DNA from 3 places in the Streptomyces sp. NBC_01508 genome. Region 1 is predicted to be linked to each of the others. Evidence: riboswitches for the same ligand, from Rfam matches in the RefSeq annotation. Region 1 holds a riboswitch; each other region holds the start of a gene.
What was found. Region 1 has a riboswitch for thiamine pyrophosphate ahead of thiC (phosphomethylpyrimidine synthase ThiC). Riboswitches for the same ligand answer to the same signal wherever they lie in the genome.

Region 1 (3,838 bases):
ATTTCCTTGTCTCCGAAGAGCTCTCATTCCGAATTCCGGTGGAACTCCGCTACGAGACGACGGACCCCTACGCGGTGCGGATGACGTTCCATCTGCCCGGCGACGCCCCGGTCACCTGGGCCTTCGGCCGCGAGCTGCTGGTCGACGGCATCAACGAACCCAGCGGCGACGGCGACGTGTACATCTCACCGACCGAGCCCGAAGAGCTCTCCGACGTCCACATCAGGCTCCAGGTCGGCACCGAGCACGCCCTGTTCCGGGTCAGCGCGCCACCGCTGGTGGCCTTCCTCGACCGTACGGACCGGCTGGTCCCGCTCGGCCAGGAGATGGCGCTCGGGGACTTCGAGACCAACCTGGAGGAGACGCTCGGCCGCATCCTCGCCGAGGAGAACGCGGGCTGAGCCCTCGGCGCGGGCGCGGGGCTACGCCTTACGGCGCCGCCCGCCTCCGCCACGCGTCCGCAGCCCGCCGAACGGCCCCCTGGAGGACGCCTTCGACGGCGCTCCCGAGGGTGCCCCCGACGGCGCCCCCGTCGCGGTCTCCGACACCGCTCCCCCCGACGCCCCCGGCCGGTCGGCCGACACCACCAGCGCCGCCAGCGCCGTGGTCACCGGCACCGAGGCGACCAGACCGATCGATCCCACCAGGGTCCGTACGATCTCCTGGGCCACCAGCTCGCTGGTGGCCACCGTCGCCACGCCCGACTCCGCGATCGAGAAGAGCAGCAACAGCGGCAACGCCGCGCCCGCGTAGGCCAGTACGAGCGTGTTGACCACCGACGCGATGTGGTCCCGGCCGATCCGGATACCCGCCCGGTAGAGGGCGCGCGGCCCCATGTCCGGATTCGCCTGCCGCAGCTCCCACACCGCCGATGTCTGGGTGACCGTCACATCGTCCAGCACGCCGAGCGATCCGATGACGATGCCCGCCAGCAGCAGACCACTCATGTCGATCTCCGGATACAGCCCGTGGATCAGCCCGGTGTTGTCGTCCGTGTTGCCCGTCAGACTCGCCCAGCCGATGAACAGCGAGCCCAGCAGCCCGATCAGCAGCAGCGAGAACAGCGTCCCGAGCACCGCGACGGACGTACGGGCCGTCAGACCGTGGCACAGATACAGCGCGAACAGCATGATCGCGCTCGCGCCGACGACCGCGACGATCAGCGGATTCGAGCCCTGGAGAATCGCCGGCAGGATGAACAGCGTCAGTACGGCGAACGAGATGACGAGCGCGACCAACGCCATCAGCCCGCGCAGCCGCCCCACGACGACCACCGCGAGCGCGAAGATCCCGGCCAGCAGCGCCATCGGGAACGTGCGGTCCACGTCCGTGACCGAGTACTGGAGATCACGCGGCGCGTCGGGCGCGTACGCCACCACCACGCCCTGTTTCACGTGAAACTGCCGCGGCGCGTCCGGCTGGACGACCTCCACGAACGTACGCCCCTTGTTCGTGCCGCTCGTCACCTCGACCGTCGCCTTCACACAGTCCCCGGTCTGCGCACGCTGCGCCTCACGCCCCTGCGGCGTCGACGTGTCACCCGTCGGCGGGACCTGGGCGGCGTTCACGTCCTTGCAGTCGACCCGCTCGATCTTCACCACCTCGCCCTGCTCGGTCTGCCGGTCGAAGCCGACACCGGTGCGCTCGTGCGCCGGGGCGCCACCGGGCCAGAGGACGACGAGCCCGACAACTACGGCCGTCGCGAAGGGAATCAGCACGGCGGCGATGACCTTGCGCAGGTGTGTGGAGACCGGCGCGGCCGGCCCGTGGCTGTGCGAGTGGCCGTGCGTATCGGGTGTCTGCTGGGGTGAGGTCACCGCCCGATCATCGCAACAACGACGGGGGCCCTCTGTTCAGCACGCCCGACATCGCGCTAGCGTGGTGTTGCCTTTACACACGCGGGAGCTCGGAGCACCGGGCTGAGAGGACGCTGACTGTGGAGTTCGGGGCTTCCCCGAACCCCTGAGCTGCGTCGACCGCCGAACCTGTTACCGGGTAATGCCGGCGTAGGGAGTAGGTCTCAAATGACCGTTCAGGACACACGCACGCCTGCCGCACGACCCATCGGCTGGCACAAGGGATATGTGGCGGGCTCCCGCCCCGACCTCCAGGTGCCGGTACGCCAGGTGCACCTCACCAACGGCGACGACGTGACGCTGTACGACACGTCGGGGCCGTACACCGACCCCACCGTCGAGACCGACGTACGGCGCGGTCTCGCCCCGCTCCGGGAGAACTGGATCGTCGGCCGCGGCGACACCGAGGAGTACGCGGGCCGCCCCGTGCGCCCCGAGGACGACGGCCTCAAGCACACCTCGCCCCGCGGTGGCCTCCGCAATCTGGACGCGGTCTTCCCCGGCCGCCCGCGCCAGCCGCGCCGGGGCCGCGACGGACAGGCGGTCACCCAACTCGCGTACGCACGGCGCGGTGACATCACCCCGGAGATGGAGTACGTCGCCATCAGGGAGAACGTCGCGCCCGAGGTCGTACGCGACGAGATCGCCGCAGGCCGCGCCGTACTGCCGGCCAACGTCAACCACCCCGAGATCGAACCGATGATCATCGGCAAGCGGTTCCTGGTGAAGGTCAACGCCAACATCGGCAACTCCGCGGTCACCTCCTCCATCGAGGAGGAGGTGGACAAGATGACCTGGGCCACCAAGTGGGGCGCCGACACGGTCATGGACCTGTCCACCGGCCGCAACATCCACACCACCCGCGAGTGGGTGCTGCGCAACTCCCCCGTCCCCATCGGCACCGTGCCGCTCTACCAGGCGCTGGAGAAGGTCGACGGCAAGGCCGAGGAGCTGACCTGGGAGATCTACAAGGACACGGTCGTCGAGCAGGCGGAGCAGGGCGTCGACTACATGACCGTCCACGCCGGCGTCCTGCTGCGCTACGTGCCGCTGACGGCCCGCCGCAAGACCGGCATCGTCTCGCGCGGCGGCTCGATCATGGCGGCGTGGTGCCTGGCGCACCACCAGGAGTCGTTCCTGTACGAGAACTTCGAGGAGCTGTGCGACATCCTCGCGGCGTACGACGTCACGTACTCCCTCGGCGACGGCCTGCGCCCCGGCTCGATCGCCGACGCCAACGACGAGGCGCAGTTCGCCGAACTGCGCACGCTGGGCGAGCTGAACACCATCGCCAAGCGCCACCACGTGCAGACGATGATCGAAGGTCCGGGCCATGTCCCGATGCACAAGATCAAGGAGAACATCGACCTCCAGCAGGAGATCTGCGAGGAGGCGCCGTTCTACACCCTCGGCCCGCTGACGACGGACATCGCCCCGGCGTACGACCACATCACCTCCGGCATCGGCGCCGCGATGATCGCCTGGTGGGGCACGGCGATGCTCTGCTATGTGACCCCCAAGGAACACCTGGGCCTGCCGAACCGCGACGACGTGAAGACCGGCGTCATCACCTACAAGATCGCGGCACACGCGGCGGACCTGGCCAAGGGGCACCCGGGGGCCCAGGAGTGGGACGACGCGCTGTCGGACGCGCGGTTCGAGTTCCGCTGGGAGGACCAGTTCAACCTCGCCCTGGACCCGGACACGGCGCGGGAGTTCCACGACGAGACACTGCCGGCGGAGCCGGCGAAGACGGCGCACTTCTGCTCGATGTGCGGACCGAAATTCTGTTCGATGAAGATCTCGCATGACATCCGCCGTGACCACGGCGGTTCGCGGGACGAGATCGAGGCGGGCATGGCGGCCAAGTCGAAGGAGTTCGCCGAGAGCGGGAACAGGGTGTACCTGCCGCTCGCGGACTGACGCGACGCGTCGGTGGCTGAATTCGTCCCAGGAGCCCGGTCCGGGCGGCCGGCCCCGCC
Region 2 (3,838 bases), 2.2 Mb from region 1:
TCAAGCATCTCTTCGTCGGTGAAGCTGTCGTCCCTGAGGAGCGTCAAGGTCCCCGCGAGGCCCTTGACCACCTTGTTGCCGTCGATGAAGGCAGCCGGCACCTGGAGCGCGCGGTTCTCACCGCGGCGCACGGCGATCAGCGTGCCTTCCTTCACGAGCTGGCGTACACGCGTCACCTCGATATCGAGCATTTCGGCGATATCGGGCAGGTGGAGCCAGGCAGGGACGAGAGCATCGATCTTTGCGTCAATCTCAGTCACAGGACAAGCCTGCCATCCCGGACTGACAGTCGGAAGCCGAGCCGGGCACCGAGAGCCTGTCCGGCGGATCGGCGAGCGGCGCACGAGGCCGTGGGCGACGGGGCGGGGCGCCGCCGGGGAGCCGGTCGGAGTCGCGGTCGGGGAGCCGGTCGGAGTCGCGGTCGGCGAGCCGACGGAGAGCCGTCAGAGAGCCGTCAGAGAGCCGTCAGAGAGCCGTCATCTTGAGCGGTACGGCGGGGTCGGCGGCCCGCTCCGTGTCGATCCGCGCGCCCGCCGCGACGAGCTTGCGGCCCTGCGCCAGGTCACGCGGTCGGCCGACGGCCAGCAGCGCCACCAGCACCCCCTCGCGCAGCCAGAGGACCGACCAGGCGGCGCTCGCCGGGTCGCCGCGCCACAGGAGGGTGTCGGCCCGCGCGTGGTGGCCCGCGTACTGCACGAAGCGGCCGAACTGCTCGGACCAGAAGTACGGGACGGGGTCGTACGGCTCGTGCGACTCCCCCACGATGTCGGCGGCGACCGTGCGCGGCCCCTGGAGCGCGTTGTCCCAGTGGTGCACCAGCAGCCGCTCGCCGTAGCGGGCCGAGGGGAACGAGGCGCAGTCACCGACCGCGTACACGCCGGGCGACGAGGTACGCAGCCGGTCGTCGGCCGTGACGGCGCCCTCGGCGCCGGTCGCGATGCCGGAGCCCGCCAGCCAGGCCGTGGCGGGTCGGGCGCCGATGCCCACGACCACCGCGTCCGCCGCCAGCTCGCGGCCGTCGGTGAGGACCACCCTGCCGGGCTCGACGGTCGCCACGCGCGCATCGGTGAGGAGTTCCGCGCCGCTCTCGGCGTACCAGTGCGCCATCGGAGTGGCGACCTCGGCCGGCAGGGCGCCGGCGAGCGGGCGGTCCGCGGCCTCGACGACGGTGACCGCGCAGTCGGCCTCCCTGGCGGCGGTGGTGAACTCGGCGCCGATCCAGCCCGCTCCCACCACCACGATGTGGTGCTTGCGGTCCAGGACGGGGCGCAGCCGCGCGGCGTCGTCCAGGGTGCGCAGCAGATGGACACCGGGGACGCCCGCCGCGCCCGGCAGGGTGACCGGTTCGGCGCCGGTGGCGACGACCAGGACGTCGTACGCAACCGGGCCCGCCTCTGTGTCCACCTCACGGTCCTCCGGGCGCACGCCGGTCACTTCGAGACCCAGCCGCAGTTCCACGGAGAGGGCGTCGAAGTCGACGTCGAAGGCCGAGCTCTCCGCCGTCCCCAGGAGGACGGCCTTCGAGAGTGGGGGCCGGTCGTAGGGCTGGTGCCGTTCGGCGCCGATGAGGGTGACGGCGCCGTCGTACCCCAATTCGCGCAGTGCCACGGCGGTCTGCACACCCGCCATGCCCGCGCCGACGACCACCACGCGCCGCTCGTCCGTCTGCTTCCGCTGCTCACTCACCCGATCACCTTAAGGAACCGGCCGGGACCACGACTCCCTTACCGGGTGCGTGGACCGGGGGTTACCCTGGCCCCGGAACCACCGATCGGCAGTAGGAATCAAGAGACTTCACACCTCGCGGGAGCCCGTACGCACCGGGCTGAGAGGGAGGCTGACGCGGCCTCCGACCGTACGAACCTGATCCGGGTCATGCCGGCGAAGGGAGGAGCGGGACGCCCATGCGGTCATCTCATACCGATGTCCTGGTCGTCGGGGGCGGGATCATCGGCCTCGTCACCGCCTGGCGCGCGGCGCAGCGCGGGCTCGGCGTCACCGTCGTCGATCCCGAGCCGGGCGGCGGGGCCGCCCGGGTCGCCGCCGGGATGCTCGCCGCCGTCAGCGAACTCGACCACGGCGAACAGACCCTGCTGGGGCTGAACATCGCCTCCGCGCGGCTCTACCCCGACTTCGTCGCCGAACTGGAGTCGGCCACCGGCCAGGACACCGGCTACCGCGCCTGCGGCACCCTCGCCGTCGCCCTCGACACCGACGACCGGGCCCGGCTGCGTGAACTCCACGCCCTCCAGAGAAGGTCGGGGCTGGAGTCCGAATGGCTCACCGGCCGCGAGTGCCGGCGGCTGGAGCCGATGCTCGCTCCGGGCGTACGCGGCGGGCTGCGGGTCGACGGTGACCACCAGATCGACCCGCGCAGGCTCGCAGCCGCCCTGCTGACGGCCTGCGAGCGGGCGGGGGTGGTCTTCCACCGGGCGTGGGCCGAACGGCTGCGAGTGGTCCGGGACCGGGCCGCCGGGGTCACGGTCGGTGGCGGCACCGAACTCGGCGCCGACCAGGTCGTCATCGCCGGGGGCAGCCTCAGCGGGCAGCTCGCGGGCGTGCCGGACGACGTCCTGCCGCCGGTACGTCCCGTCAAGGGCCAGGTCCTGCGGCTGACGGTGCCGCGCCCGTACGCCCCGTTCCTGTCCCGGACACTGCGGGCCGAGGTCCGCGGCAGCCACGTCTATCTGGTGCCGCGCGAGAACGGCGAGCTGGTCGTGGGCGCGACGAGCGAAGAGCTGGGCTGGGACACGACGGTGACGGCGGGCGGGGTGTACGAACTGCTGCGCGACGCCCATGAACTGCTCCCCGGCATCACCGAACTGCCGCTCACCGAGACCCGCGCCGGGCTGCGCCCGACGTCGCCGGACAACGCCCCGCTGCTCGGACCGACCGCCCTGCCTGGCCTGCTTCTGGCCACCGGGCACCACCGCAACGGGGTGCTCCTGACGCCCGTCACCGGCCAGGTGATGGCCACCGTGCTCACGACCGGTGAACTCCCCGACGACGCGCGGCCCTTCACACCCGGCCGCTTCGCGCCGGCCTTCGTGCCCGGCCCCTCGCCGGCCTTCTCCCCCGCCGTCTCCGTAGGTCAGGAGCAGCACGCATGAGCACCGAATCCGTGACCGTCTCGGTGAACGGGGAGGCCCGCGTCCTCGCCGTCCCCGTCACCCTCGACGTCCTCGTCGCGACCCTCACCCCCGCCCCTTCGGGCGTCGCCGCCGCGCTCAACGAGACCGTCGTCCCGCGCGGGCGCTGGTCCGCGACCCCCCTGGCCGACGGCGACCGCGTCGAAGTCCTCACCGCCGTCCAAGGAGGCTGACCCGATGTCCGGCGACCGGCTCACCATCGGCGGCACCGTCCTCAACTCCCGGCTCATCATGGGCACGGGCGGCGCGCCCAGCCTCGACGTACTGGAAAGGTCCCTGACCGCGTCGGGCACCGAACTCACCACCGTCGCGATGCGCCGGCTGGACCCGACCGTGCACGGCTCCGTCCTGTCCGTGCTCGGCCGGCTGGGCATCCGGGTCCTGCCGAACACGGCGGGCTGCCACACGGCGGGTGAGGCCGTCCTCACCGCCCGCCTGGCGCGCGAGGCGCTGGGCACCGACTGGATCAAGCTCGAAGTGGTGGCCGACGAACGGACGCTGCTGCCCGACCCGATCGAACTGCTGGACGCCGCCGAGACGTTGGTGGACGACGGCTTCACGGTCCTGCCGTACACGAACGACGATCCCGTACTCGCCAGGAAACTGGAGGACGTGGGCTGCGCGGCGATCATGCCGCTCGGGTCCCCGATCGGATCGGGTCTGGGCATCCGTAATCCGCACAACTTCCA
Region 3 (3,838 bases), 2.3 Mb from region 1:
CTCCGCCACCCCCGCCGAAGAAGCGGGCGGGCCGCGACCTCCGCGCGGCCATAGGGGTCGGTGTGGGGCTCTGCGCGGTGATCGTGGCGTCCCTCTTCATCGTGAAGGCCGTCTTCATCGGCGTCATAGTGGTCGCCGTCGTCGTCGGGCTCTGGGAGCTGACCTCCCGGCTCGACGAGAAGAAGGGCATCAAGGCGCCCCTCGTCCCGCTCGCGGTCGGTGGCGCCGCGATGGTCGTCGCCGGCTACGTACGGGGCGCGGAAGGCGCCTGGGTCGCCACCGCGCTCACGGCGCTCGCCGTGCTCGCGTGGCGCATGACGGAGCCGCCCGAGGGTTATCTCAAGGACGTGACGGCGGGCGTCTTCGCTGCGTTCTACGTGCCCTTCCTGGCGACGTTCGTCGCGATGATGCTCACGGCGGACGACGGCGCGCAGCGTGTGCTCACCTTCCTCGTGCTGACCATCGTCAGCGACACCGGTGCGTACGCGATCGGCTGGCGCTTCGGCAGCCACAAGCTGGCACCGCGCATCAGCCCCGGCAAGACCCGTGAGGGTCTGTTCGGCGCCGTGGGATTCGCCATGGTGGCAGGGGCGCTGTGCATGCAGTTCCTCATCGACGACGGCACCTGGTGGCAGGGACTGCTGCTCGGTCTCGCCGTGGCCACCAGTGCCACGCTCGGCGACCTGGGTGAGTCGATGATCAAGCGGGACCTCGGGATCAAGGACATGGGGACTCTGCTGCCCGGTCACGGCGGCATCATGGACCGCCTCGACTCGCTCCTGCCGACGGCCCCGGTGGTGTGGCTGCTGCTGGTGGTGTTCGTCGGGTCGGGCTGACCCGTATCCGTACCGGTTACTCTGGTAAGGCCCGCCGTCCCGGACGGCGGGCCTTACTGCGCTCCGCGGTCGCGGAGCCCTTCACATGAGGTCTCCTGGCACCGGCAGTGTGCCCATGTCCCTCCCGCAGCCGGCGGGGAACACCGGCCTCGTCGTACCGAGGAGAAAACAGCTCATGGCACCGCCCAATCCCGGAGAACTCACCTTCGTCGCACCCCGCGGCGCCAAGAAGCCGCCGAGGCACCTCGCTGACCTCACACCGGAGGAGCGTCGCGAGGCCGTGGCGGCGCTCGGCGAGAAGGAGTTCCGCGCCAAGCAGTTGTCGCAGCACTACTTCGCGCGGTTCGCCCACGACCCCGCCGAGTGGACGGACATCCCCGCCGCCGCGCGGGACAAGCTCGCCACGGAACTGCTGCCCGACCTGATGTCCGTGGTACGGCACATCTCCTGCGACGACGACACCACCCGTAAGACGCTGTGGCGGCTGCACGACGGCACGCTCGTCGAGTCCGTTCTGATGCGCTACCCGGACCGCGTCACCATGTGCATCTCCTCGCAGGCGGGCTGCGGGATGAACTGCCCGTTCTGTGCCACGGGGCAGGCGGGCCTCGACCGCAACCTGTCCACGGCGGAGATCGTGCACCAGATCGTGGACGGCATGCGCGCGCTGCGCGACGGTGAGGTCCCCGGCGGCCCCGCCCGGCTGTCCAACATCGTCTTCATGGGCATGGGCGAACCGCTCGCCAACTACCGCCGTGTCGTCGGCTCGATCCGTCGGCTGACCGACCCCGAACCGGACGGTCTCGGACTCTCGCAGCGCGGCATCACCGTCTCGACGGTGGGCCTGGTGCCCGCGATGCTGCGATTCGCCGACGAGGGCTTCAAGTGCCGCCTCGCGGTCTCACTGCACGCGCCCGACGACGAACTGCGCGACACCCTCGTTCCGGTCAACACCCGTTGGAAGGTGCGGGAGGTGCTGGACGCCGCCTGGGAGTACGCCGAGAAGTCGGGCCGCCGGATCTCCATCGAGTACGCCATGATCCGCGACATCAACGACCAGGCGTGGCGGGGCGATCTGCTGGGCCGGCTGCTCAAGGGGAAGCGGGTGCACGTCAATTTGATCCCGCTCAACCCGACCCCCGGGTCCAAGTGGACAGCCTCCCGCCCCGAGGACGAGAAGGCGTTCGTCGAGGCGATCGCGTCCCACGGGGTGCCGGTGACGGTGCGCGACACCCGCGGTCAGGAGATCGACGGGGCGTGCGGTCAGCTGGCGGCGACGGAGCGCTGAGCGCCGGGAAGGGCCCCGTCGGGGCCCATGTACGCTGGGTTCGAAAGAATTTCATATTCCGACAGGGGAGCGCCACAGCGCTGAGAGTGCGACAGAGACTCGAAAGAGCCTCACGGTCGCAGACCCTCTGAACCTTGCCCAGGTCATTCTGGGTAGGAAGTTCGGTCATCACTCAAGCTGTTGCGCCCTGCCCTGCTCCGGTCCGCCGGCGCGGGGCAGGGCCGCGTCTTCTCCTGGACATCCCAGGAGGAATTCAGTGCGTACCACGAAGAACTTGGCGGCCGGCGCCGTCGCCGCCGCGATAGGTGTCTCCACCCTCGCCGCGTGCGGTGGCGGGTCCGAGGACGCCACGTCGTCGGACGGCGCGAAGTCCAAGAGCGTGACGCTCGTCGCCCACGACTCGTTCGCCGTCTCGGGCTCCGTGCTGAAGGCGTTCACGGAGCAGACCGGCTACACCGTCAAGGTGCTGAAGAGCGGCGAGGCCGGTGCGGCGCTCAACAAGGAGATCCTCACCAAGGGTTCGCCGCAGGGCGACGTCTTCTTCGGTGTCGACAACACCTTGCTCTCCCGCGCACTCGATAACAGTCTGTTCACGCCGTACGAGGCGAAGGGACTCGACCAGGTCCGCGCCGATGTACGGCTCGACGACGCCAAGCACCGCGTCACCCCCGTCGACACCGGCGACATCTGCGTCAACTACGACAAGAAGTACTTCACCGACAAGAAGCTGGCGCCGCCGGAGTCCTTCGCCGACCTGACGAAGCCCGCCTACAAGGACCTGCTGGTCGTCGAGAACGCCGAGCAGTCCTCACCTGGCCTCGGCTTCCTCCTCGGCACCGTCGCCGCGTACGGGGACGACGGATGGCAGGGCTACTGGAAGAAGCTCAAGGCCAACGGCGTCCAGGTCGTGGACAGTTGGGAGCAGGCATACAACGAGGAGTTCTCCGGCTCTGCTGGCGGCAAGAAGGCCAAGGCGGAGCGCCCGCTCGTCGTCTCCTACGCGTCGAGCCCGCCCGTCGGGGTCCTGTACGCCGACCCGCAGCCCGAGGAGGCCCCGACCGGCGTCGCCGCGGGCACGTGCTTCCGGCAGATCGAGTTCGCCGGCCTGCTTCAGGGGGCGAAGAACGAGGCGGGCGGCAAGGCCCTGCTGGACTTCCTGGTGAGCAAGACCTTCCAGGAGGACATGCCGCTCAACATGTTCGTGAATCCGGTCGTCGACGGCGCGAAGCTGCCCGCGCTCTTCACGGACCACGGCGCCGTGGTCGACAACCCGGAGACCGTGGCGCCGGAGAAGATCGCCAAGAACCGTGACGCGTGGATCCAGTCGTGGTCCTCACTCGTCGTCAAGTAGGCGCGAAAGCCGCCCGGGAAGGCGACAGGGCCACACGTACGGAGGTGAGTGGTCCGGTCGGCGGGCCGGGCCGGGGCCGGGGTGTGGGACGGGCGGTGCGGGCCGTACGGCGCCGTAGGAGCGCCGTACGGCTCCGCCTCATGGCCGTGCCTGTCGCGTTCTTCGCGGTCTTCTTCGCCTACCCCGTCGCCGCGATCGTCGGCCGCGGGCTGAAGGCGGACGGCTCCTGGCACTGGGGCCGTTTCGGGGACGTACTGAGCCGGCCCGACATCGGGCAGGTGCTCTGGTTCACGACGTGGCAGGCCGCGGTCTCCACCGCTCTCACCCTGCTGATCGCGCTCCCCGGTGCCTACGTCTTCGCAC

Region 2: another riboswitch for thiamine pyrophosphate. It lies ahead of thiO (glycine oxidase ThiO); the one in region 1 lies ahead of thiC (phosphomethylpyrimidine synthase ThiC).
Region 3: another riboswitch for thiamine pyrophosphate. It lies ahead of OG700_RS09200 (thiamine ABC transporter substrate binding subunit); the one in region 1 lies ahead of thiC (phosphomethylpyrimidine synthase ThiC).

What each region holds. Positions count from the first base shown of each region.
Region 1 covers NZ_CP109419.1:4,305,229-4,309,066, forward strand. The annotation lists gene OG700_RS19945 (SsgA family sporulation/cell division regulator) at 1-401, shown strand, start outside; gene OG700_RS19950 (YibE/F family protein) at 423-1,817, opposite strand; TPP riboswitch at 1,889-2,030, shown strand; gene thiC (phosphomethylpyrimidine synthase ThiC) at 2,025-3,779, shown strand.
Region 2 covers NZ_CP109419.1:6,483,940-6,487,777, reverse strand. The annotation lists gene OG700_RS30020 (Rv2175c family DNA-binding protein) at 1-260, opposite strand, end outside; gene OG700_RS30015 (NAD(P)/FAD-dependent oxidoreductase) at 466-1,629, opposite strand; TPP riboswitch at 1,794-1,907, shown strand; gene thiO (glycine oxidase ThiO) at 1,905-3,110, shown strand; gene thiS (sulfur carrier protein ThiS) at 3,107-3,322, shown strand; gene OG700_RS30000 (thiazole synthase) at 3,327-3,838, shown strand, end outside.
Region 3 covers NZ_CP109419.1:2,054,961-2,058,798, reverse strand. The annotation lists gene OG700_RS09210 (phosphatidate cytidylyltransferase) at 1-836, shown strand, start outside; gene rlmN (23S rRNA (adenine(2503)-C(2))-methyltransferase RlmN) at 1,012-2,124, shown strand; TPP riboswitch at 2,178-2,301, shown strand; gene OG700_RS09200 (thiamine ABC transporter substrate binding subunit) at 2,381-3,475, shown strand; gene OG700_RS09195 (ABC transporter permease) at 3,616-3,838, shown strand, end outside.